DNA from 4 places in the Erwinia sp. 2186 genome. Region 3 is predicted to be linked to each of the others. Evidence: predicted binding sites of a transcription regulator. Region 3 holds the regulator's gene; each other region holds the start of a gene.
The links. Region 3 encodes Fur, which represses iron uptake genes when iron is present. Its sites were predicted from a motif close to ATAATAATGAGAACNACTATCAA; they were not measured.
Positions count from the first base shown of each region.

Region 1: a site for Fur is predicted at 2,799-2,821, ahead of fhuF (siderophore-iron reductase FhuF). Genes of this name have one in related genera too.
Region 2: a site for Fur is predicted at 4,372-4,394, ahead of ftnA (non-heme ferritin). Genes of this name have one in related genera too.
Region 4: a site for Fur is predicted at 2,415-2,437, ahead of ACXKZG_RS06465 (Nramp family divalent metal transporter). Genes of this name have one in related genera too.

Region 1 is NZ_CM173824.1:4,178,501-4,184,474, reverse strand. It holds gene ACXKZG_RS19515 (MFS transporter) at 158-1,387, shown strand; gene ACXKZG_RS19510 (YbaK/EbsC family protein) at 1,437-1,904, opposite strand; gene fhuF (siderophore-iron reductase FhuF) at 1,977-2,765, opposite strand; gene ACXKZG_RS19500 (GGDEF domain-containing protein) at 3,252-4,352, opposite strand; gene ACXKZG_RS19495 (DUF1435 domain-containing protein) at 4,614-4,898, shown strand; tRNA gene ACXKZG_RS19490 (tRNA-Leu) at 5,049-5,135, opposite strand; tRNA gene ACXKZG_RS19485 (tRNA-Leu) at 5,174-5,260, opposite strand; tRNA gene ACXKZG_RS19480 (tRNA-Leu) at 5,294-5,380, opposite strand; gene rsmC (16S rRNA (guanine(1207)-N(2))-methyltransferase RsmC) at 5,567-5,974, opposite strand, start outside.
Region 2 is NZ_CM173824.1:787,326-793,299, forward strand. It holds gene ACXKZG_RS03625 (gluconate 2-dehydrogenase subunit 3 family protein) at 1-493, shown strand, start outside; gene ACXKZG_RS03630 (GMC family oxidoreductase) at 497-2,275, shown strand; gene ACXKZG_RS03635 (c-type cytochrome) at 2,291-3,592, shown strand; gene ftnA (non-heme ferritin) at 3,676-4,185, opposite strand; gene ACXKZG_RS03645 (sugar-binding transcriptional regulator) at 4,475-5,374, opposite strand; gene ACXKZG_RS03650 (tagatose-bisphosphate aldolase) at 5,643-5,974, shown strand, end outside.
Region 3 is NZ_CM173824.1:3,444,603-3,450,576, reverse strand. It holds gene chiP (chitoporin ChiP) at 1-414, shown strand, start outside; gene ACXKZG_RS16020 (beta-N-acetylhexosaminidase) at 472-3,126, shown strand; gene fur (ferric iron uptake transcriptional regulator) at 3,187-3,630, opposite strand; gene fldA (flavodoxin FldA) at 3,992-4,522, opposite strand; gene ybfE (LexA regulated protein) at 4,673-4,954, opposite strand; gene ybfF (esterase) at 5,102-5,866, opposite strand.
Region 4 is NZ_CM173824.1:1,404,907-1,410,880, forward strand. It holds gene ACXKZG_RS06455 (NtaA/DmoA family FMN-dependent monooxygenase) at 1-859, shown strand, start outside; gene ACXKZG_RS06460 (NupC/NupG family nucleoside CNT transporter) at 918-2,108, opposite strand; gene ACXKZG_RS06465 (Nramp family divalent metal transporter) at 2,473-3,711, shown strand; gene ACXKZG_RS06470 (DUF2502 domain-containing protein) at 3,776-4,135, opposite strand; gene mgrA (L-glyceraldehyde 3-phosphate reductase) at 4,291-5,280, opposite strand; gene ACXKZG_RS06480 (alpha-keto acid decarboxylase family protein) at 5,485-5,974, shown strand, end outside.

The sequences.
Region 1 (5,974 bases), 730 kb from region 3:
CTATCAGGCGGGTAATGAAGTGTTACGCCGGTTTACAGCTTGAATCTTGCGCTGACAAAGACGCGAAGATCGCTATTTACTTACATGCTATAAACAAATAGTTAACATTTCTTGACCCGATATCCGGGCCTTGGCCGCAGCAAGACAGGATAACCCTATGTTCAACTGGACTTCGACCCAGCGCAATGTGGCTTTCGCCAGCTTTGCCAGCTGGACGCTGGACGCGTTCGACTTTTTTATACTGGTCTTCGTGTTGAGTGATATTGCTACCAACTTCCACACCGAAATTTCGCACGTCTCGCTGGCGATCATGCTGACGCTGGCGGTGCGACCGATTGGCGCGCTGCTGTTTGGCCGCCTGGCCGAACGGTTTGGTCGTCGACCGATTCTGATGGTCAACATCCTGATGTTCTCGATTTTCGAATTGCTGTCCGCCTGGTCTCCGACCCTCGGCACCTTCCTCGCCTTCCGGGTGATCTACGGTATTGCGATGGGCGGCGTCTGGGGCGTGGCCTCATCCCTGGCGATGGAAACCATTCCTGACCGCTCGCGCGGGCTGATGTCGGGGATCTTCCAGGCGGGTTATCCCTGTGGCTATTTGCTGGCATCGATTATTTTCGGCCTGTTCTATGCCTCCGTCGGCTGGCGCGGCATGTTCCTGATCGGCGCGCTGCCGGTGCTGCTGCTGCCGTTTATCTATTTCAAAGTCCCTGAGTCGCCGGTGTGGCTGGCGGCACGGGAACGTAAAGAGAGCACCGCGCTGATGCCGGTGCTGCGCAGCCACTGGAAGCTGTGTGTCTATCTGGTACTGCTGATGGCCTGCTTCAACTTCTTCAGCCACGGCACGCAGGATCTCTATCCCACCTTCCTGAAGGTACAGCACGGCTTCGATCCGCATACCGTCAGCATCATCGCTATCTGCTACAACATCGCCGCGATGCTCGGTGGCGTGTTCTTTGGCACGCTGTCAGAGAAAATTGGCCGTAAGAAAGCGATGATGATTGCTGCCTGCCTCGCGCTGCCGGTGATCCCGCTGTGGGCATTCTCGACCGGTTCGGTGATGATCGGGCTGGGCGCGTTCCTGATGCAGTTTATGGTGCAGGGCGCATGGGGCGTGGTGCCAACCTACCTGACCGAGCTGGTGCCGGCCAATACCCGCGCGGTGCTGCCAGGCTTCGTTTATCAGCTGGGTAACCTGATTGCGTCAGTCAATGCCACGCTGCAATCCTCGATAGCGGAAGCGCATGGCAACAACTATGGCCTGGCGATGGCGATTGTCGCCGGCACCGTGGCGGTGTTGATCTGTGTGTTGGTGGCTTTCGGCAGGGAAACGCGCGGGGTGGAGATATCGTCTTCACCCGGCAAGGTGAGCGAACAGTCCCGCTAGGGGAGTAAGCGAAAAGGGCGGTTCTCAGAGCCGCCCTTTTTTGTTGCCGTCAGGCAGGGATCTCGCAGACGTCGACCCATTTGGCGTCGGTCAGTTGCGCCAGCATCTCGGGCGAAATACGCACGGCGCTGTTAATCGATCCGGCTGCAGGCAGCACTTCTTCATAACGCTTCAGCGAGATATCGCACAGGATCTGTAAAGGGGTTTCCAGCCCGAACGGGCAGACGCCGCCGACCGGATGACCGGTCCAGTTCACCACTTCATCGGTGCTGAGCATGCGCGCTTTGGCACCCAGCGTCGCTTTCAGCTTACGGTTATCCAGGCGGGCATCGCCGCGAGTCACAATTAATACCACCCGATCTTTCACCTTCAGCGACAAGGTTTTGGCAATCTGGCCAGGCTCCACATGGTGTGCCCGTGCCGCCAGAGCGACCGTTGCCGTGCTCTCGGCCAGCTCGATAATGCCAATATCAGGGGCGCGCTCGGCAAAGAACTGCCGTACAGACTCCAGGCTCATGCTTTTCTCCCACATAACGAAGCGCATAAAGTTGCCACAGAGCAGACTGACTGTAAACGGGAAGGCGTTAATTTAGCTTAGCGTGCAGTTTCCGCAGCGCTCAACTTCCGGCAGGCGATAGCGCTGGCAGCAGGTACGTCGCTGCATTTCACCGTCACGCGGGAGCATGGTGCGATAGAAAGGGTTGTCGGAACCGTCCAGCAGGGTTTTGCTGAAGAAGAAGGCGTGTTCGAGTTCGGCGTGCAGGGATTTGCCCAGCAGAGGGGCCAGTTCACCGAGGAACCAGTGCACGGCGAAGCCGGTGTTGCTCCAGATAAGCTTGCCGTTGATATCACCGTGCTGCTCAATGGCGCGCACCGCCGGGATCAGATGCTGTTGGATCAGGCGATCCATACGACGTTGTGGGCTAAGGAAACGGGCTTCTTCATCTTCGCGCACGTCAAACCAGAAGGTTGCCGGGCGGCCGGTTTCATGGAACTCAACGTGACAATGCTCGGGTGAGCAGTCCAGCGGGCGGTTTTCAATCAGCAGTGCCATCATCATCGGCGGCAGCACCAGGCCGAAATACCACTGCGCCCAGAGCGATTGCAGCGGCTTGTTTTCGCGTTCCATCTCGCCATGCTCACGGTAGATATAGTCACCGTACTGCGCGTTAAGGCGGGCGAAATTCTCCGGTGTCGACCAGCGGTCCAGCGTCATGCTGCTGGCGGGCGCTTCTTCCCCCAACTTCACGCTATCCAGGAAATAAGCACGGTGTTCACTGAACAAGGCGCGCAGCGAAGACGCCAGCGAACGATTGCTCTGCAAAAAGATCAGCGGATGTGAACCATACTCAACTGCCTGACGGACGATGGTGGCCATGGGATTTCCAGCGTAAACCGAATACAAAAACAAATGATAATCGTTCTTGATTCTATCTGAGGCCATACGCACAAACAAGCAGCAAATTGTGCGCCGGGCCTGAAAGGGAATTGATAAGAAATCTGGCTGAATTTTGATCGCATTGGCCATAATAACAGCAGGGATTAGGCTGAAGGTTAGCAGGCAGGCGTTATTGACGGCTTTATAGCAACTTATTCCATAGCCGCGACGTTTCCCGGCACTGTAGAGTTAATTCCAATTATAGGGAATAACAATGGCTGGGTTATTTCCTGTTATCACCTTCGCCGAAGAATGCATTATTGCCATTTTTTATTAACAACAATTTTTCATTCATCGGCTTAATGAATAGGGAATAAAATCGCCGGTCATTATGCCAAATAAACCCGTCAGGCCTGGGATTTGTATTAAGGAGAGCGATAAATTAATTCAACGTATTGGCCCGGACGTCCGGGCCAGTTAAAAATATCACATTGCATCTGCGGGGTGGGTAAGCGGACTTTTCGTTATGTCTTCAAAGGAGAGGATCGTATTACGTCCACGGCCTTTTGCCAGATAAAGTGCGCGGTCGGCATTGGCCAGCGCCGCATCGAAATCCTCTTCGATTAAGGGCGCAAACCCGGCGCTGATGGTGACGTGCGTGGCGACCCGGTCATTAAACAGATGCGGGATCTCCAGATTCAGCACGTACTGGCGGATGCGCTCCGACAGTTTGCGGGCAATCGACTCATTGACGTTGGTCAGCAGCACCAGAAACTCTTCGCCGCCATAGCGGGTCACAATGTCCCTTGAACGCACCGCATCCCGTATCGCCACCGAGACGCGCGCCAGCGCCTGATCGCCCATCGCATGGCCGTAGTTGTCGTTGTAGGCCTTGAAGTTATCGATATCCAGCAGCAGCACGAAGTGGCTGCCCGCGTGGTTCTCGAGGATGTTCTCCAGCCGGTTTTTCAGCCCACGGCGATTGTACAGCCCGGTCAACGGATCGAGCATGCTGAGGTCGCTGTAGGTCTCTTTCTCTTCATACAGCTGCCGCATCAGGCGCAGGGTAAAGTTGTCCCGGCGGCGCTGCATCAGGTGGTGCAAGGTAAAGCCAATCAGCGGCAGCGCAATGGTAAACAGGATCAGCAGCGTGTTCTGCCCGTGGTCCAGCACCAACACCGCGACGGAAGGCGGAGCCGTATGCAGGCAAAATGCCAGCAGATGGTCGCCCAGCGCGATGGCACTGATAAAAAACACGCTAATCAGACTGATTACTAAAAAGCTGCCGTCGAAATAAAATACCCTTTCGTACTTATCGTAAATTTGCCACGTCCACAGCAAACCGGTAATTACCGCGACCAGATTTAATATCGGAAATTTCCCTGACGGCTTTAAAAGCATCCACGCGATGATCACCGCACAAAATAGTGCGATGGCAACCGTGGGAATTGAAAACTGAACCTGTCCCAGTTTCCCTTTAGTGCTACATAAACAAAATAAAGACGTTGCTGTGTTTAAAAAGAGAAAGAGCATCAGCGACAGCCGATGCTTGCTGTTAAGCAATTCATCATAGCTTTGTAATTTCATTATTTTCTACTCGTGACTGCAATGAATAAACCCGCACCATTAACCTAAATTGGCGGACTACATTCGCGCGTGGAATAGTTTCTTTCTGTTATTATTTGGAATTTCTTAATAGTGAACCTGGCCAATTTACCACTTAACATTCTGAGTGTCATCAGCGCGGGCAAAGTTTCAACAGCGGCACGGTAAATTATGCTGCAAAGTGATAAATATTCTTATATGCTATTGGTAATCATTATCATTTGAAAGGGTGTGGGTACGACAATGCTGATAGCACTGGTCACCGCATGTGGACTTTGGGGGGTAAGCTGGATGTTCGGAAAAAAACTGGATAGCGCCTGGGGCGTGTTGCTGCCCTGTGCAGTGATGCCGCTTATCGCCCTGATGAAACTGTCATTCAGCGAATGGCGGGTGATCATGGTGATTGCGCTGTTGGCCACCGTGGCGATGCTCTATCACAAACGTCTGCGTCATTACCTGCTGTTACCTTCCTGCCTGGCACTGGCGGGCGGCATGGCGGCCATATCCGTTAATTTCGGCATGCTTTAACAGAGCAGGGGACGCTGAGTCGCAAAGGAATAGCGGATCGAACCGATGAAAAACGGAATGCAACGTGAAAACAGAAAGTGATTCAGAGAAAGGCCGTGCAGAGATAATCGGGGAGATGATGCAGGGAAAAGCAGTGAGCCAGTTTCAACGTGGTGCGAAGAGAGGGACTTGAACCCTCACGTCCGTAAGAACACTAACACCTGAAGCTAGCGCGTCTACCAATTCCGCCACCTTCGCATTCTGTTGAACTTAACTTTTTATTCATATCACCGCATTGGTGCGAAGGGAGGGACTTGAACCCTCACGTCCGTAAGAACACTAACACCTGAAGCTAGCGCGTCTACCAATTCCGCCACCATCGCTCGAATGCTGCGTAATATGAACAACGTGATTTATGGTGCGAAGAGAGGGACTTGAACCCTCACGTCCGTTAGGACACTAACACCTGAAGCTAGCGCGTCTACCAATTCCGCCACCTTCGCATACCATCAACACAGGTAAACTGTATTGCAACCACGGAGGCGCATTCTAGAGATTTTCCAGTCTACGTCAACAGTTATTTAGCCACCTTCCCGATGAACGCTGTAAAAAGCGACGTTATCACGGCCAGGTTGGCGAATCAGGCACTTGCTAAGCAAAAAGCGGCGAAATAATCGCCGCTTTACGGATTAACGCTTGGCTTTCGCCGCGCGCTGCAACACGGCACGGTAAACCTTAAAACGGCCATTTTGTAACAGCACTTCATGGCTGCCAAACGTCTCATCCAGAATCTGCGGATAAGGCAGGAAGGCGTTGGCCACGATGCGCAACTCGCCGCCCATGTTCAGGTGCTTCACCGCACCGCGGATCAGCGTCTGTGCTGCGTCCAGGCTGGTTTGCATGCCATCGTGGAACGGCGGGTTGGAGATAATCATGTCGTAACGCCCGTTGACGTCGGAGTAGACGTTACTGGCAAACACTTCACCTTCCAGATCGTTCGCTGCCAGCGTCGCTTTACTGGCTTCGATTGCCGCCGCATTTACGTCAGTCATAAACAGGCGAACTTTCGGCGAGAAGCTGGCGAGCATGGCGGAGAG
Region 2 (5,974 bases), 2.3 Mb from region 3:
CCCCGGTGCCGTCAGCGAAGGGGTTCCCGTCTATATCGATAAACAGATGGAACTGCCTTACGGTCACGGTCACCTGTGGTACATGCATCCGCCGTTTGCCAACGCTGTGCCAGAACTCGGTTACCAGTCCAGCCTGGTCCCGCGCGAAACCTATCGCCAGGGGATCAAGGCCATTAATCAGCACTGTCAGCAGCAGTTTCAAAAGGCGTTTGCCGACCTCGATAACCTGCAGCAGGAAGCGGTGCTGCACGATTTGGACGGCGGCAAGCTGACCTTTGAGAACGTGCCGGGCAAGCTGTTCTTTGAGCAACTGCTGGAAAACACCAAGGAAGGTTATCTTGCCGATCCGATGCACGGCGGCAATCAAACGCTGGCCTCCTGGAAAATGATTGGTTTCCCCGGTGCGCGCGCCGATTACCAGGATCAAATGGATCATCCCAACCAGCCTTACCCGCTGGGACCGGTGAGTATTTCAGGCAAACGGAGCGTTTAACACATGGCAGCAATCAAAAAAGATCCCGTGGATATGGTGATCGTCGGCTTCGGCTGGACCGGATCCCTGATGGCGATGGAACTGGCCAACAGCGGGCTGAATATTCTCGCTCTTGAACGTGGCGAACAACGCGATACCTACCCTGATTTTGCTTACCCGCGCAATACCGATGAGCTGACCTACGGCATTCGCCTGAAGCTGTTCCAGAATGCCGCGCGCGAAACGGTGACGGTGCGTCATGCCACGGCGGATACCGCCATGCCGTATCGCCGCTTCGGTTCTTTCCTGCCGGGCGATGGCGTCGGCGGGGCAGGCGTGCACTGGAACGGGATGTTATGGCGTCCGCTGGAAGCCGACCTGAAAATGCGCAGCACGGTGATTGAACGTTACGGCGCCTCGTTTATTCCGCAGGATATGACGGTGCAGGATTACCCGTTTACCTACGCGGAAATGGAGCCCTATTTCGACAAGTTTGAGAAGATTTGCGGCGCGTCTGGCGATGCGGGCAACCTCAACGGCCAGAAGCAGGAAACCGGCAATCCTTTTGAAGCGCCGCGTCAGAATCCGTATCCGACCAAAGCGCAAAAGCGTCAGTACGGCGGCCAGCTGTTTTCGCAGGCCGCGGAGGGACTGGGCTATCACCCGTTTACGCTGCCTGCCGCTATCTGCACTGAATCCTATACCAACCCGTACGGCGTGCAGCTGGGCGTCTGTAATTACTGCGGTTTCTGTGAACGTTTCGGCTGCTTTAACTACTCCAAAGCCTCGCCACAAACCACCGTGCTGCCGGCGCTCTATCAGCACAAGAACTTTGAGCTGCGCACTCAGGCGCAGGTGATCCGGGTGAACACCGACTCCAGCGGCAAAAAAGCCACCGGCGTGACCTATATCGATGCGCAGGGCCAGGAAGTGGAGCAGCCTGCATCGATTGTGGTGCTGAGCACTTTCCAGCTGAATAACGTGCGTCTGCTGCTGCTGTCGAAAATCGGCAAGCCTTACGACCCGATCACCGGCGAAGGGGTGGTCGGCAAGAACTACGCCTACCAGATGAACGGCGGCATCAAGCTGTTCTACAACAAAGAAAAAATCTTCAATCCGTTTGCCGCAACCGGCGCAACCAGCGTGTTTATGGACGACTTCAACGCCGAGAATTTCGACCACAGCAGCCTGGGATTCATTGGCGGCGCGACCATCTCGGCCACCACCACCGGCGGCCGTCCTATTCAGCAAATGAGCACGCCGAAAAACGCGCCGCGTTGGGGATCGGGCTGGAAGCAGTCGATTAAGGATAACTATCTGCACGCGATGGGCGTCGGATCGTCCGGTTCGGTGATGCCGTACAAGCAGTGTTATCTCGACCTTGACCCGACCTATCGCGATGTTCATGGCCAGCCGCTGCTGCGGATGACCTTCGACTGGCAACAGAACGAACTGAAGATGACCAACTTTATCAAGGACAAAGCCGAAGGCATCGTTAAGGCGATGGCACCCGATCATTACGAGGTCAGTTTTATGGGCATGAACGCACATTACGACGTGCGTCCGTACCAGTCCACGCACACCACCGGTGGCGCGATCATGGGCGATAACCCGAGAAACAGCGTGGTGAATAAGTACCTGCAAAGCTGGGATGTGCCGAACGTGTTTGTGCTGGGCGCCTGCTGCTTCCCGCAGAACCTGGCCTATAACCCGACCGGGATCGTGGGGGCAACCGCGCTGTTTGCGGCCAATGCCATTCGTACGCAGTATCTGGCCAATCCCGGACCGCTGGTTCAGGCTTAACAGGGAAGAAAAAAGATGATCAAGCATTCTGGATGGTTAGCGTCTTTGCTGTTTGCCGGTCTGGCTTCCGCGTCAGCATCGGCGACAGACGCGCCGGTGAGCAAAGGGCATTATCTGGCACAGGCCGGTGACTGCGCGGCGTGCCACACCTCGGCGGGCGGCGCGAATTTTGCCGGTGGGCTGAAGATGGTCACCCCGGTAGGCGCAATTTATTCCACCAACATCACCCCGGATAAGCAAACCGGCATCGGCGATTACAGTTATGACGACTTTGCCAACGCGGTGCGTGGCGGCGTGGCGAAAGACGGACACCGGTTGTATCCGGCGATGCCTTACACCGCATTCGCGAAGATCACTGATGAGGATATGCACGCGCTGTACGACTACTTTATGAACGAAGTGCCGGCCGTGCATCAGGCCGACCGCGACAGCGATATTCCCTGGCCGTTAAGCATGCGCTGGCCGTTAACGGTGTGGAACTGGGCGTTCCAGGACGACAGTCGTTATCAGCCGGACAGCAGTCAGACTGCAGAATGGAACCGCGGCGCTTATCTGGTTCAGGGGCTGGAGCACTGCGGCACCTGCCATACGCCGCGCGGCATCGGTTTCCAGGAAAAAGCATTGGACCAGAAGGATTCGGCTTACCTGACCGGCGGCACGCTGGAAGGCTGGCACGCGCCGGACCTGACCGGCAACGTGCACGCCGGCATTGGCAGCTGGTCGCAGCAGGATATCGTCAGCTTCCTGCAAACCGGCTGGACGGCAAACAGCGCCGCGTTCGGATCGATGACCGACGTGATTGAGCACAGCACGCAGCACTTGAGCGATCGGGATCTGAATGCGATGGCGGTGTACCTGAAAAGCCTGAAATCGTCGAATCCAAAAGCCGTGGCACCCGAACCCGACAGCCGTACCCAGGCAGCGCTGGTAACAGGGGATATGAGCAAACCGGGAGCGCAGGTGTATATGGATAACTGCGCCGCCTGTCACCGCACCGACGGTAAAGGCTACAGTAAAACCTTCCCGGCGCTGGCACACAACCCGGCGATCTTAAGCGACGATCCGTCGTCACTGATAAGCATTGTCCTGCGCGGGGGCAAAGCGGCGGTAACGCACCAGGCGGTGACCGGATTAACCATGCCGGACTTCGGCTGGCGTCTGGACGATCGCCAGGTGGCGGATCTGTCGACCTTTGTTCGCAGCAGTTGGGGGAATAATGCGCCGGCGGTGAAACCCGAGCAGGTGAAGGCGCTGCGTAAAACGGTGTCGACCGTGGAGCGCAAGGATCCGGACAAGCAGCAGCAGCCGCAGCAATAACCTGCCGCTGAAAAGCAAAACGCCTGACAAATGCTGTCAGGCGTTTTTTTTAACTTGGGCTATCGCGCCCGGACTGACCCGGCTTAAGCCTGTGGGTTGCTGGTGGTGCTCATTTTCATCAGATCTTTATCAACGAAGAACATGCCCTGTCCACCGGTGCCAACCAGCGCCAGTTTATCCAGTACGGATTTGAACAGCTTCTCTTCTTCGTGCTGCTCGGAAACGTACCACTGCAGGAAGTTAAAGGTCGAGTAGTCCTGAGTGGTCATTGACGCGTGCGCCAGCTCGTTGATTTTGCCGGTGATCAGCTTCTCGTGCTCGTAAGCCTGCTCCAGCACTTCGTTCAGCGAGTTAAAGGTCACCGGCGGAGCCGCAATGCTGCCCAGTACCGGCATCGCGCCGGTGTCGCTCAGGTAGTTAAACAGACGCTGCATATGCTGCATCTCTTCAACGGAGTGTTCACGCATAAAGGCCGCAGCCCCTTCAAACCCTTTGTCAGCACACCAGGCGCTCATCTGCAGGTACAGATTGGCAGAGTAGAACTCCAGGTTTAATTGATCGTTCAGTTTGGCGGTCATGTCGGCAGTCAGCATAAAGGCTCCATTAGCGATGATGGGATATTATTAGAAGTGTCATTGGGCGCAATTATGCACGCATGTTGCCTAAATAAAAACCGTTAGTTGCGGATTTTATCTTATTATTTGGTGTTCGTAACATTATGATAGTTAAGTGATAACTATTCGCGCATTAATACCAATTATTCAATTTTCCAAATGGTTTTGATAACCATTCTTATTGTTATTTGCGCGGAAAGATAATTCTGAAAAACGCATAACGTGCTGCTAAAAATAACGCCCCCGAATAAATCAGGGGGAATTATTATCACTCCACCATTAAGCGGTCGAGGATTGCCTGGGCGGTGGTGACATCGGTCACCAGCGCGTTGATCATCCCGGAGCGCACCGCGCCAATGATGCCAGCCGCTTTTTCCGGCGTGGCCGCCACGCCAATACTCAGCGTGGTATTGCGCAGCTGGGCGGTGGAGGCGGCGATCATCCGCTCTTCGCCTTCCCAGTGCAGGATCTCACCGCTTTCGGTCACGTAATGCCGCAGCACGTCGCCCGCCGCCTGGCTGAGCGCCTGCTCGTTGGCGGTGGCGGTGGTGGTTTCTGACGGGGCCGGCAGATGATGGGTTAAGCCGACGCCGACAATCGCCACGTCGAGGTTATCCCACAGTGAAATAATTTGCTGCACGCCGGCATCAGCCAGAAATGCCTCACGCAACATCGGCGAGGTCAGGTAGGGCGCATGCAGGAAATGCGGCACGCCGCCCATCTGTTCCGCCGCCTGACGGACAAATTCATTGATCTGAAAATGCGCCGCCGCCTGCTGCATCCCGCCGTTCATCGCTACCGTCATCACGCCAGGAATTTTCGGCAGGCCGCCCATGGTCACTTCCCGCACCGCACGACCCCAGCCAATGCCGATCACCGAACCGGCCGCCAGATCGGCCTGCTGCAGCAAGCCCGCCAGCGGCGTGGCCAGCGAGCCGAGGATATTGGTCGGCGGTGGCTCCACCACAGCGGCGCTTTTCAGCCCCAGCCGCTGGATAAGATCGGCGGTGATCTCTTCAGGCGACGTCAGTTCCACCACCTCGATCCGCACGATCCCCGCCGCGCGGGCTTTGTTCAGCAGCCGCGAGATGGTGGCGGTCGATACGCCCAGTTTTTTAGCAATGTCCACCTGAGCCATGTCTGACTGATAGTGCAACTTTGCCACCATATGCATCATCGCCCGCGTTGTCGCGGCGTCTTGTAAAAGAGGTTCTTTCAGCTTGAAATTCCTTTCTGCAATGTATTACACTCAGTTCATCGATTGAAGGATTATTGCGCAACACCCCACAAATTGCAATGCGTATACCCGGCAAAAACCCTGACAGGACGCCGCATCAGCACTGATGCTCCAGGGGGATCGGGTATGAAGTCGCACACTGAAAAATGAGGCTGTAACCGTGTTCTAAAACTGAAAAACTGTCCAGGAGACAAAAATAATGTCACATATGTCAACGTCAGAACTGCGTGGTTATCAACAGATTTGCGGCAGCAACGGCGCAATGCTGGTCATTGCCTGCGATCAACGTGGCGCAATGCGCAGCCTGCTCTCATCCGACCCGGATCAGCAGAAAGCCATTTCCGAACAGCAGCTCGGTCGCATCAAGGCGGATATCACCCAGTATCTGGCCAGCCAGGCCTCCTGTGTGCTGGTGGATCCGGTCTGTGCGGTCCCCGATTTGGTGGATGACGGCATCATTGCCCGCGACACCGCGCTGCTGATTGGGCTGGATGCCTCAGGCTGGGATACCACCGCCGAAGGCTACCGCAA
Region 3 (5,974 bases):
CGCATGACGCCGGGTTATGCCACCTCAAACGGTCGGCTGGATGTCTGGTGGGATTCCCGTTCCGACTTTAACGCCAACGGCGAGAAAGCCCTGTTTGCCGGCGTGTTGTATGAGCTGAAAGGCTGGGGCCTGCCGGGCCTATCGGTCGGCACCTCCTATGCTTACGGCTGGGATGCCAAACCCAACAGCAAACCGATCTATAACCAAAATACCCGTCTGAAAGAATCTGCCTGGAATCTGGACCTGCTTTACAAAGTGCAGGAGGGCAGGGCGAAAGACACCTTATTCAAGCTGCACTTCACCCGATTCAATAACCATTCCACCCTTCCCAGCTGGGGCGGCGGCTACGGCAATATCTTCCAGGATGAGAAGGATCTGAAGTTTATCGTCACTGCACCCTTCACAATTTTATGACGTGTGTCTTGCAACGAAATGAAGAAAAACGACTTACCTACGGACAAGGAATAAAGGATGAAAAAGTTCAGAGCCAGTCTGATATCGGTTGCGCTGATATCTGCGTTAGCCAGTGGTGGAGCAGCCGCCAACCAGCAGTTAGTCGATCAAATCAGCCAGTTTGGCGTGAAGTACAAAGTGACGGACAATCTTGCCGCCCAGCATGGCGTGGATTGCGCCGGACTGGGCGCTGACTGGGCCTCCTGTAACCGCGCAACCATTAGCTTCACCAATCCGGGCCCCGCCATCGACAGCAAAGACTGGGCAATTTATATGTCTAACGTGCATGAAACGCTGAAGGTCGAAAGCGATCAGTTTCGCATGGTGCATATTGTCGGGGATTTAACCCGCCTGGAGCCGACAGACAAATTCAAAGGCATTGCGGCGGGCGAAACCATCGAGATCCCGATCGTGAATGAATACTGGCAGCTGTTTATTACCGATGTGATGCCGCGTTGGTATGCGACCTCTGGCGATGCCACGCCGAAAATCCTCGTCAGCACGGATACCGAGATACTGACCGATTTTGTGGAGCCTTTTGGCGCTCAGTGGAAGCGCATCGCAGATGATAAGAACCTGTTGATGGATGCCCAGGGCCGCTTTACTAAAAACAGCGATGTCGCCCCGATGGCCGCGTCCACTTTACGTGGGCAAATCCTTCCCACCCCGTTGAAGGTTTCGGTGTTCTCTGATGACGCGGATCTCTCTGCTGGGGTGACGCTGGAACTGGCAAGCCTGTCGGCAGAGAAAGCCGAAGCCATACAGCAGCGTTTTGCGTTGATGGGAATCAAAGCGCAGCCCAATGGATACCCGATTACCACTCGGGTGAGCCAAAAAGCGTTCGATAAAAAGCTGGCCGTTCCGGGGGGATACACGCTGAATATTGGCAAGGACAAGGCTGAAGTGGTGGGTTATGACCAGAGCGGCGTGTTCTACGGTTTACAGTCGATCCTGTCGCTGATCCCGGCCGATGGCAGCCTGAACGTGGCGACGTTAAAGGCCAGCGATGCGCCGCGTTTCCAATACCGTGCGGTGTTCCTTGATGTGGCGCGCAACTTCCACAGCAAAGAGGTGGTACTGCGCTTGCTGGACCAGATGGCGGCGTGGAAACTCAACGTTTTCCATTTCCATCTGACCGACGATGAAGGCTGGCGTATTGAAATTCCAGGCCTGCCGGAGTTAACGGAGATTGGCAGCAAGCGTTGTCACGATCTCGAAGAGAAGCGCTGTTTGCTGCCACAGTTAGGATCGGGACCAAACAGTGATAACAGTGGCAGCGGTCATTTCAGCCGTCAGCAGTATATCGATATTGTGAAGTATGCTGATGCGCGCGGTATTCAGGTCATCCCGGAAATCGATATGCCGGCCCACGCCCGGGCAGCGGTAATCTCGATGGAAGCGCGTTACGATCGCTTGTTCAATGCCGGTAAGGAAAAAGAAGCCAATGAATTCCGCCTGCTCGATCCCAGCGACAATTCCAACACCACCTCCGTGCAGCTTTACGATCGCACCAGCTATCTCAATCCGTGCCTGAGCTCCTCGTTACGCTTTACCGACAAGGTGATAGGTGAAATCCAGGCGATGCATAAAGCTGCCGGACAGCCGCTGAAGACCTGGCATTTCGGCGGAGATGAAGCCAAAAACATTCGCTTAGGATCCGGCTATTCGGATAAGAACACACCCGTTGAAGGCACCGGTTTACTGGACTTAAGCCAGCAAGATAAGCCGTGGGCAAAATCCCAGGTCTGCCAGACGATGATTGAAGAAGGAAAGATCGAAGACCTGGATCATCTGCCGAGCGACTTTGCCCTTAACGTCAGCAAGCAGGTTAAGGCACACGGTATCGGCAAAATGCAGGCCTGGCAGGATGGTATTAAAGACGCTAAAAATGCCAAAGCCTTTGCAACGGACAGGGTTGCGGTCAACTTCTGGGACACACTGTTTTGGGGCGGTTTTGATTCTGCCAATGACTGGGCAGGCAAAGGTTATGAAGTGATCGTCTCCAATCCGGATTACCTGTATCTCGATTTTCCTGCCGAGGTGAATCCGCTGGAGCGGGGATACTACTGGGGAACGCGCTTTACCGATGAACGGAAAATTTTCCACTTCGCGCCGGATAACTTGCCACAAAACGCCGAGACTTCCGTCGATCGCGACGGCAAACCTTTCACGGCTAAATCTGACAAGCCCTGGCCTGGCGCTCACGGCATCTCCGCTCAACTGTGGAGTGAAACCACCCGTACCGACGCGCAGGTGGAGTACAAGCTTTTCCCGCGCATTTTGTCCGTGGCGGAACGCGCCTGGCACCGCGCAGCCTGGGAGCAGGATTATAAAGCCGGCAAAGAGTATACCGGCGGCAAAACCCGCCTGGTAGACCAGCAGGCTCAGCTGAAGGACTGGCAGCGGTTTGCCAACCTTCTGGGGCAACGTGAATTGGCAAAACTGGATAAAGCCGGCATTGCCTATCGCTTGCCGGTGCCCGGTGGGGTGGTGCAGGACGGTAAGCTGGTGGTCAATACCGAGCTACCTGGCTTAACCGTTGAGTACAGCCTGGACGAGGGGACAACCTGGCAGCATTGGCAGGCGGATCAACCGCCGGCGGTGGCCGGTAAGGTATTGCTGCGTACGCGCAGTCCTGATGGTCTGCGCGTCAGCCGGACGGAAGCGCTGTAACGGGGCGACAGGCAAAAAAAAACCGGTGAAGGATCACCGGTTTTTTGCTGTTAGTGTAGATTACTTGTCGTGCAGCGTCTCATCTTCACGGCAGTCACCGGTTGAGCAGTGACCGTAAAGGTACAGGCTGTGGTTACTGAGTTTGATGCCGTGGCGCGTGGCGATATCACGCTGGCGAGCTTCGATGTTTTCATCACGGAACTCGATCACCTTGCCACAATCCAGGCAAATCAGATGATCGTGGTGATGCTGCTGAGTCAGTTCGAAAACGGATTTACCACCTTCGAAATTATGACGGGTAACGATCCCGGCATCATCAAATTGGTTAAGAACGCGGTAAACCGTCGCCAGACCAATCTCTTCGCCCATGTCAATCAGACGCTTGTACAAGTCTTCCGCACTGACGTGATGGCCCTCAGGTTCCTGAAGTACTTCCAGAATTTTAAGTCGTGGAAGCGTGACTTTCAGGCCGGCCTTCTTTAATGCGGTGTTATTGTCAGTCATGCGGATATTGTCCTGTTACTTTGCTAGTCACTTTGTGGCTGAAAAGCCCTGAACATCGGTCGTCGCGAAAAGCCAAACGTCTCATTATAGAACTGATATTTCGAAATGAACACCACTGGCGATGCATCTCAATCAAGGGAGGTAAGGAGAAGAGTCGTTACGTCCGTGAGAGCAAGCGGTTGGGCTGACATTTCGCTCTGCCTCATCATAGTCGCTATTAGAGCGAAAGGCGCTGAGAAAGCGGGTGACCGATGGCGATATTTTACAGATTTGCAGATGAAAGTTACAAAAATGTGTCTATTACTTCTATAGGAAAAACCACTGGCCTGATGTGAGATACCTCCCAATCAGGCCGGTCTGATTACGCTTCCAGGATTTCTTTCAGCTGGAGCTCGTCATAAATCTGTTTGACCCACTGCTCGGTGCGCTCACTGGTGAGTTCTGGCTGACGATCTTCGTCAATAGCCAGACCGAGGAAGTGCTTATCATCCGCCAGCCCTTTCGAGGCTTCAAAATGGTAGCCTTCAGTTGGCCAGTGACCGACGATCACCGCGCCTTTAGGCTCGATAATGTCGCGGATGGTGCCCATCGCGTCACAGAAGTACTCAGCGTAATCTTCCTGATCGCCACAGCCGAACAGCGCAACGAGCTTGCCGTTGAAATCAATTTCTTCCAACGTCGGGAAGAAATCATCCCAGTCGCACTGCGCTTCGCCGTAGTACCAGGTTGGGATACCGAGCAGCAGAATATCAAAGGCTTCAAGGTCTTCTTTGCTGCTTTTAGCGATATCATGAACTTCAGCCACCTCTTTACCGAGCTGCTTCTGGATCACTTTTGCAATGTTTTCTGTATTGCCCGTATCGCTGCCAAAGAAAATGCCTACGATTGCCATGACTTACTAACCTCTTGAAACGTATTGATAGGGTAAAGGCTGCTTATTACAGATACCGGCAATGATAGCAGACAGCTACAGGGGGATAAATGAGTAATCCGCCTGCTTTTGTCGCTTTGTGCTTCACCGGGGGGTGCTGAAAGCGCCTGTTCAGCGGTCCTGATCGGCCAACTGCGCCATGACCATTTCTTCAATCAGCTCGCTGCGGCTCATATTACGCTGCTCGGCAAGCTGGTTCAGAGCATCAACCGCGTCACTGTTCATTTTCAGTTCAACGCGCTTCAGCCCGCGCACTTTATCGCGCTTAAGCTGGTTGCGTTTGTTGATACGCAGCTGCTCATCACGCGTCAGCGGATTGGTTTTTGGTCGTCCCGGGCGACGGTCATCTGCGAACAGATCGATCGTGGTGCGGTCCGTGTTTTCTTTTGCCATAGAATCGTGATACTGAAAGGCTGGAGTTCTGATGGTTCAGGCCTGATGTCGGCTGAAATTCGTGCAGCGACAAATTTTTAGCGCGCCATCATACCCCAGCGAAAGTCATGACGACAATGATTTAGCCATCTCAGGATATAATTGTTTTTACAGCGCAAAAAAACGGCGTATTGCGCGCAAAACAGCATCAGGTTTCTCGGCATGGACCCAGTGACCGGCACCGTTGACCACATGCGCACGGGCTTTGGGGAACTGCGCCAGCAGGGCGTCACGATATTCATCGGCCAGGTAGGGCGAACGTTCGCCGCGAATAAACAGCGCGGGATGCTCCCAGGCCGGAACCGGCTGCCAGCCAATAATCCGATCGTAGCACTGCCACAGCACCGGCACGTTAAACCGCCATTCCCCTTGCTGGAAGGATTTCAGCAGAAACTGAATCACGCCTTCTTCTTCTATCGTTTCACGCATCAGCGCTGCGGCATCGCTGCGTTGCGTAATGCCCGCTGCGGTGACCGCCTTCAGCGCCGCAAAAATCGTATCGTGATGGCGAGTCGGATAAGCGACCGGTGCCATATCGATAACCACCAGCTGCTCGATGCGTTCTGGCGCCAGCGCGGTTAACGCCATCGCCACTTTTCCGCCCATCGAATGTCCGATGACCGCGACCCGGTCAATCCCTTCGTCATCCAGCGTTTCCAGTACATCGCGGGCCATCGCCTGATAATCCATCTGGTCATCGCGAGGCGATAAACCGTGGTTTCTCAGGTCGATCTGCACCAGCTGGCGATCGTCCTTTAACCCTCGCGCCAACACGGACAAATTATCAAGGCTGCCAAAAAGGCCGTGGATTAACACCACGGGAACCTCAGGGCGGGCGGATTGTTCAGATAGCAAGCGGGTATTCAATTTCATAACAAAGTTCTTACTGTTGAAACGAGGGGTTAGGGTATCATAGATTCACTTTTTCCTGCCGTGACGGCCAGAAAGCGCCCGCCAATCTTTTTGCGGCATATTCTGACT
Region 4 (5,974 bases), 2.0 Mb from region 3:
GCGTGCGGGAGAGTTTATCGATGCGGTGCATCAGCTGCTTGCCAGCTGGCAGCCTGGTGCGCTGGTGGCCGACCAGGAGAGCGGCGTTTATATGGATCCGGAAAAGGTCAGCTATACCGATTTTCACGGCGAGCATTTCCATATCAAAGGGCCGCTGACCGTCGCCGCCTCGCCGCAGGGTAGGCCGGTGCAGATCCTGGCGGGCGTCTCGGAGGATTTTAAAAAGGTTGCCGCCCGGGTGGCAGAGGTGATTTTCACCGTTCAACCCGACATGGCGCGCGCGCAGCAATTTTATCAGCAGTTTAAGCAGGAGATGGCCGCCTTGGGTCGTCCACCGCAAGCCTGTAAAGTGCTGCCCGGCCTGATGCCGATTGTGGGCGCAACGCAGCAGGAGGCGGAAGAGAAGCGCCGTCGGCTGGATGAACTGGTCAATCCGTTAGCCGGGTTGAGCTTTATGTCTGCCAGCATGAATTACGATTTGTCCCAGCATGATGAAAACGACATATTCCCGGATATCTTCGACAAAATCAGCGGCAGCAAAGGGCGCTTTGAGTACGTGATTTCTCAGGCAAGGAAAGAGGGGAAAACGCTGGCCGAAGTGGCGAAAGCCTATGCGGCCAGCGCCTCATTTAAGGTGATTGCCGGCACGCCAGAACAGATTGCCAGCGAGATGATTGCCTGGGTAGAGGCCAAAGCCTGCGACGGTTTCGTGCTGATGCCCGCTGATATGCCGGCCTCGTTGAATAATTTTGCTGAACGGGTCATCCCGGAACTGCAAAAGCGCGGTGCCTTCAGGCAGGGCTATCAGGGAACCACGTTGCGCGACCATCTGGATTTACCGCTGGTCACGCCTCGCTGAACGACGAGTAAAAAAAAGGCGAACCCATCACAGGTTCGCCTTTTTTCGTTCTGGCGTGTTACCAGGCCAGCACTAATCCTGCAATGGAAGCAGAGAGCACGCTCACCAGCGTTGAGCCGTACAGCAGTTTCAGGCCGAAGCGGGAAACCACGTTACCTTGCTCTTCGTGCAGGCCTTTGATCGCGCCTGCCACAATCCCGATAGACGAGAAGTTCGCAAAAGAGACCAGGAACACGGAGAGGATGCCGACGCCGCGTGGTGACAGTTCAGCCGCCACTTTTTGCAGATCCATCATCGCCACAAACTCGTTAGACACCAGTTTGGTTGCCATGATGCTACCCACTTTCAGCGCTTCACCTGCCGGCACGCCCATCACCCAGGCAAACGGGTAGAAGACGTAACCCAGCACACCCTGGAAGCTGATGCCGAAGACGAAATCGAACAGGGCGTTAATCGCTGAAATCAGCGCAATAAAGCCAATCAGCATCGCCGCGACGATCACCGCAACTTTGAAACCGGCCAGGATGTATTCACCCAGCATCTCAAAGAAGCTCTGCCCTTTGTGCAGAGCGCCCAGCGTCAGTTCTTCTTCGCTGTCGACGCTGTATGGGTTGATGATCGACAGCACGATAAAGGTGCTGAACATGTTCAGTACCAGCGCGGCCACCACGTATTTCGGATCAATCATGGTCATGTACGCGCCCACAATTGACATTGATACGGTAGACATCGCCGTTGCCGCCATGGTGTACATGCGGCGCTGAGACATTTTTCCGAGGATATCTTTGTAGGCAATGAAGTTCTCTGACTGACCTAAAATCAGCGAGCTCACGGCGTTAAAAGATTCCAGCTTGCCCATGCCGTTGATTTTTGACAGCACGGTACCGATGGCGCGAATAACAATCGGCAGGATACGGAAGTGCTGCAAAATCCCGATCAGTGCAGAGATAAACACGATAGGGCAGAGAACATTGAGCCAGAAGAATGCCAGGCCTTTATCACTCATGTTGCCGAAAACGAAATTAGTCCCTTGTGCTGCATAGCTCAGCAATTTGTCGAACAGACCCGCAAACCCTTTAACGAAGCCAAGACCCACTTCAGAGTTAAGGAAGAACCACGCAAGCAGCACTTCGATAACCAGAAGCTGTATAATAAAACGTACGCGGATGTTTTTCCGATCGGTGCTAACCAGTAAGGCCAGCACGGCTACCATCACCAGCGCCAAAGCAAAATGAAAAATGCCTGACATGTGTGCTCCATTTTTGAAGGATGTTATATTTCGCTGCACATTCTATGTAACAAGAAACTGAAAAACGAGATCTAGAACACAATATAACAATTACCTATCACCCTTCCCGACAGAATCCCCTGATTGATCACATCCTGATACTGTTTAAAAAAACACCCCACGCATCGGAAGGTTAAGCTTTTACCGGCGCACGAAAAGTGATTGCTCATTTTTTAGCTATGGAGTAGTTTGAAATCAAGGTATAGCCTTTGCTATATTTCTTAGTACTGGCTATCAGAGCGATATGCAAAACCCACTCAAATGCGCTTGATAATCATTATCATTTAAAAGACAATGATCTCTTCAGGTGTTTAGGGGACTAACTATGTTTGAAGGCCGCACAGTAGAACAAACGGTTCGCGGATCGCGCAAAATCAAATTTGCGTTGATGGGCCCTGCGTTTATCGCGGCTATCGGTTATATCGATCCCGGCAATTTTGCCACCAATATTCAGGCCGGCGCCTCTTATGGCTATACGCTGCTGTGGGTGGTGGTGTGGGCCAACATTATGGCGATGGTGATCCAGCTGATGTCTGCCAAACTCGGCATCGCTACCGGGAAAAACCTCGCTGAACATATCCGCGATCGTTTCCCGCGTCCTGCCGTCTGGTTTTACTGGGTGCAGGCTGAAATTATTGCCATGGCGACCGACCTGGCGGAATTCATCGGGGCGGCGATTGGCTTCAAGCTGATTTTCGGCGTCAGTCTGCTGCAGGGCGCGGTGCTCACCGGCGTGGTCACCTTCCTGATCCTGATGCTGCAAAACCACGGTAAAAAGCCGCTGGAACTGGTGATTGGTGGCCTGCTGCTGTTTGTCGCGGCGGCTTACGTCATCGAACTGTTCTTCTCACAGCCGAAGATTACCGATCTGATGCAGGGACTGGCCGTGCCTTCGCTGCCAACCGCCGATGCGGTGTTACTGGCGGCGGGCGTGCTGGGCGCGACAATTATGCCGCACGTGATCTATCTGCACTCCTCGTTAACGCAAAATCCCGACGGCGGCTCGCGTGAACAGCGCTACTCGTCAACCAAACTGGATGTGGCGATTGCGATGACCATTGCCGGCTTCGTCAATCTGGCGATGATGGCCACGGCGGCGGCCGCGTTCCACTTTAGCGGTCATACCGGCATTGCCGATCTGGATCAGGCTTACCTGACGCTGGATCCGCTGCTGGGTCGCGCAGCGGCGCTGGTGTTTGGTCTGAGCCTGCTGGCTGCCGGACTCTCTTCCACCGTGGTGGGCACCATGGCCGGGCAGGTGGTGATGCAGGGCTTCGTCCATATTCACATTCCGATTCTGGTGCGCCGCGTGGTGACCATGCTGCCTTCCTTTATCGTGATCCTTGCCGGATGGGAGCCGACACGTATCCTGGTGATGAGTCAGGTACTGCTGAGCTTCGGTATCGCGCTGGCGTTAATCCCGCTGCTGACCTTTACCGGCAACCGCGAGCTGATGGGCGATATGGTGAACTCACGCCCGATGCAGCTGGCAGGCAAGGTGATTGTGTTGGTGGTGGTGGCGCTGAATCTGTATCTGCTGGTGGCGATGGCCATGGGGTTGTAAGCCGACTTCATTACTGCGCAGCCGATAAAAAAGCCGACCTTAACAGGTCGGCTTTTTTGATCGCTTAATGGCGATGATCGTGGTCGTGATGACGCTCTCTTTCATGATGACGGTATTCGCGATGACGTTCGCGATCGTGCCATCTGCGTTCCCGCTCCCATTCGTGACGACGGCGCATCTCTTCATGCCTGCGCCACTGCTCGTGTCGCCACCAGCGGCCTTCATCATAACGGTAGTTGCTGCGCCAGTAGTGCCCATCGCGCCAGCGGCCGCCGTCCCAGTAATTACCGCGCGGATCGCGGTCACCAATATGTAACGAGACGCCAGGAGCTAAGGTGATATTTGCGTTGTCAGCCTGCGCTGTGTGCATTGCCAACGGGGATAAACTTGCCACTAAGGTGGCAACAAGTAATAAACGTTTCATTGGATCTCCTTATCAACGGCTCACCTGCTCCGCTGTGCAGCCAAGATTATAAAGAGTTTGTTGCCGTTTCGCCTGGGGGATTCCGAAAAACTGCCTGCCGGGGAGATTTGAGATTTATCTGGAGCGATCCCGCCGCAGGGCGCGGCGGGACGGGTTTAGCCGAGAATGCTGCTGATTTTTTGCAGTTCAGCCTGGCTGAAATCACGCTTCTGCAGCATGCCAACCGCATCATCAATCTGGCTGGTTTTACTGGCACCAATCAGCACCGAGGTCACGCGGTTTTCCCGCAGCACCCAGGCCAGCGCCATCTGAGACAGTTTCTGCCCACGCTCCTGCGCCATCGCGTTCAGCTGACGCACCTTCTCCATTTTCTCCGGGGTCAACTGGTCGCCGCTGAGGAACTGGCTGCCGCTGGCCGCGCGCGAATCTTCCGGGATACCGTTCAGGTAGCGGTCGGTCAACACGCCGCCAGCCAATGGGGAGAAGGCAATGCTGCCGACGCCTTCTTTTATCAACACGTCCAGCAGACCGTTATCTGGCGCACGCTCGAACATCGAGTATTTCGGCTGGTGGATCAGACATGGCGTGCCGAGCTGCTTGAGGATGCCAATGGCTTCTGCCGCCAGTTCAGCCGGATAGTTGGACAGCGCGATATACAGCGCCTTGCCCTGACGCACAATGTGGTCCAGTGCGCCCATCGTCTCTTCCAGCGGCGTTTCAGGATCTGGACGGTGGTGATAGAAGATATCGACGTAATCGAGTCCCATCCGCTTCAGGCTCTGGTTCAGGCTGGCAATCAGATATTTACGCGAACCCCAGTCACCATAAGGGCCGTCCCACATGGTGTAACCCGCTTTGGACGAAATGATCAGCTCATCACGGTACGGCGCAAAGTCTTCCCGCAGGATGCGGCCAAAGTTTTCTTCAGCTGAACCCGGTGGTGGACCGTAGTTGTTAGCCAGATCGAAATGAGTGATACCGTTATCAAATGCATGGCGCAGCAGCTGACGGCTGTTATCCACGCGGGTGCTGTCGCCGAAGTTATGCCATAAGCCTAACGAAATTGCCGGTAGCTTGAGGCCACTCCGTCCGCTGCGGTGATAGGTCATTTTCTGATAACGTTCTGCATCTGCCTGATAAACCATGAATAAATCCTGTTCAGTAGAGGTCGGTTTCCGGGAAAGCATAGCAGTGTATACGGTTACACCGAACCGGTTCGCGCGGTAGATCGCAACTTGAGGATAATTCCGAGGCGTAACGACAGCTTGCCACTGCGGCAGCCTGCCACTGTGCTGCGCATTGAAAAATATCGCTAATACTTTGCTGAGGACAACTGTGGAGAAAGAGCTATGCAAAGTCTTACCGTTGGGGAGTACCTGCTGTCGCGTTTATGGGAAGCCGGGATTGGGCATCTGTTCGGCGTGCCGGGTGACTACAATTTGCAGTTTCTCGATGATGTTATTACCAGCAGCGAGATTGGTTGGGTTGGCTGCGCCAATGAGTTAAATGCCGCCTACGCGGCCGATGGCTATGCGCGCTGCCACGGCGCGGCGGCGTTACTGACCACCTTTGGCGTCGGTGAGCTGAGTGCGTTAAACGGCGTGGCAGGGAGCTATGCCGAATACTTGCCGGTTATTCATATTGTCGGTGCGCCTGCAACGGCCGCCGCCCGCGAAGGTCTGCTGCTGCACCACACGCTGGGTGACGGTGACTATCGCCACTTTATGCGCATGTCGCAGGAGGTGACGGTCGCCCAGACAATATTAACGCCAGAGAACGCCGTGGAAGAGATCGACCGCCTGCTGATCGCCGCCTTACATGAACGCCGTCCGGTCTACC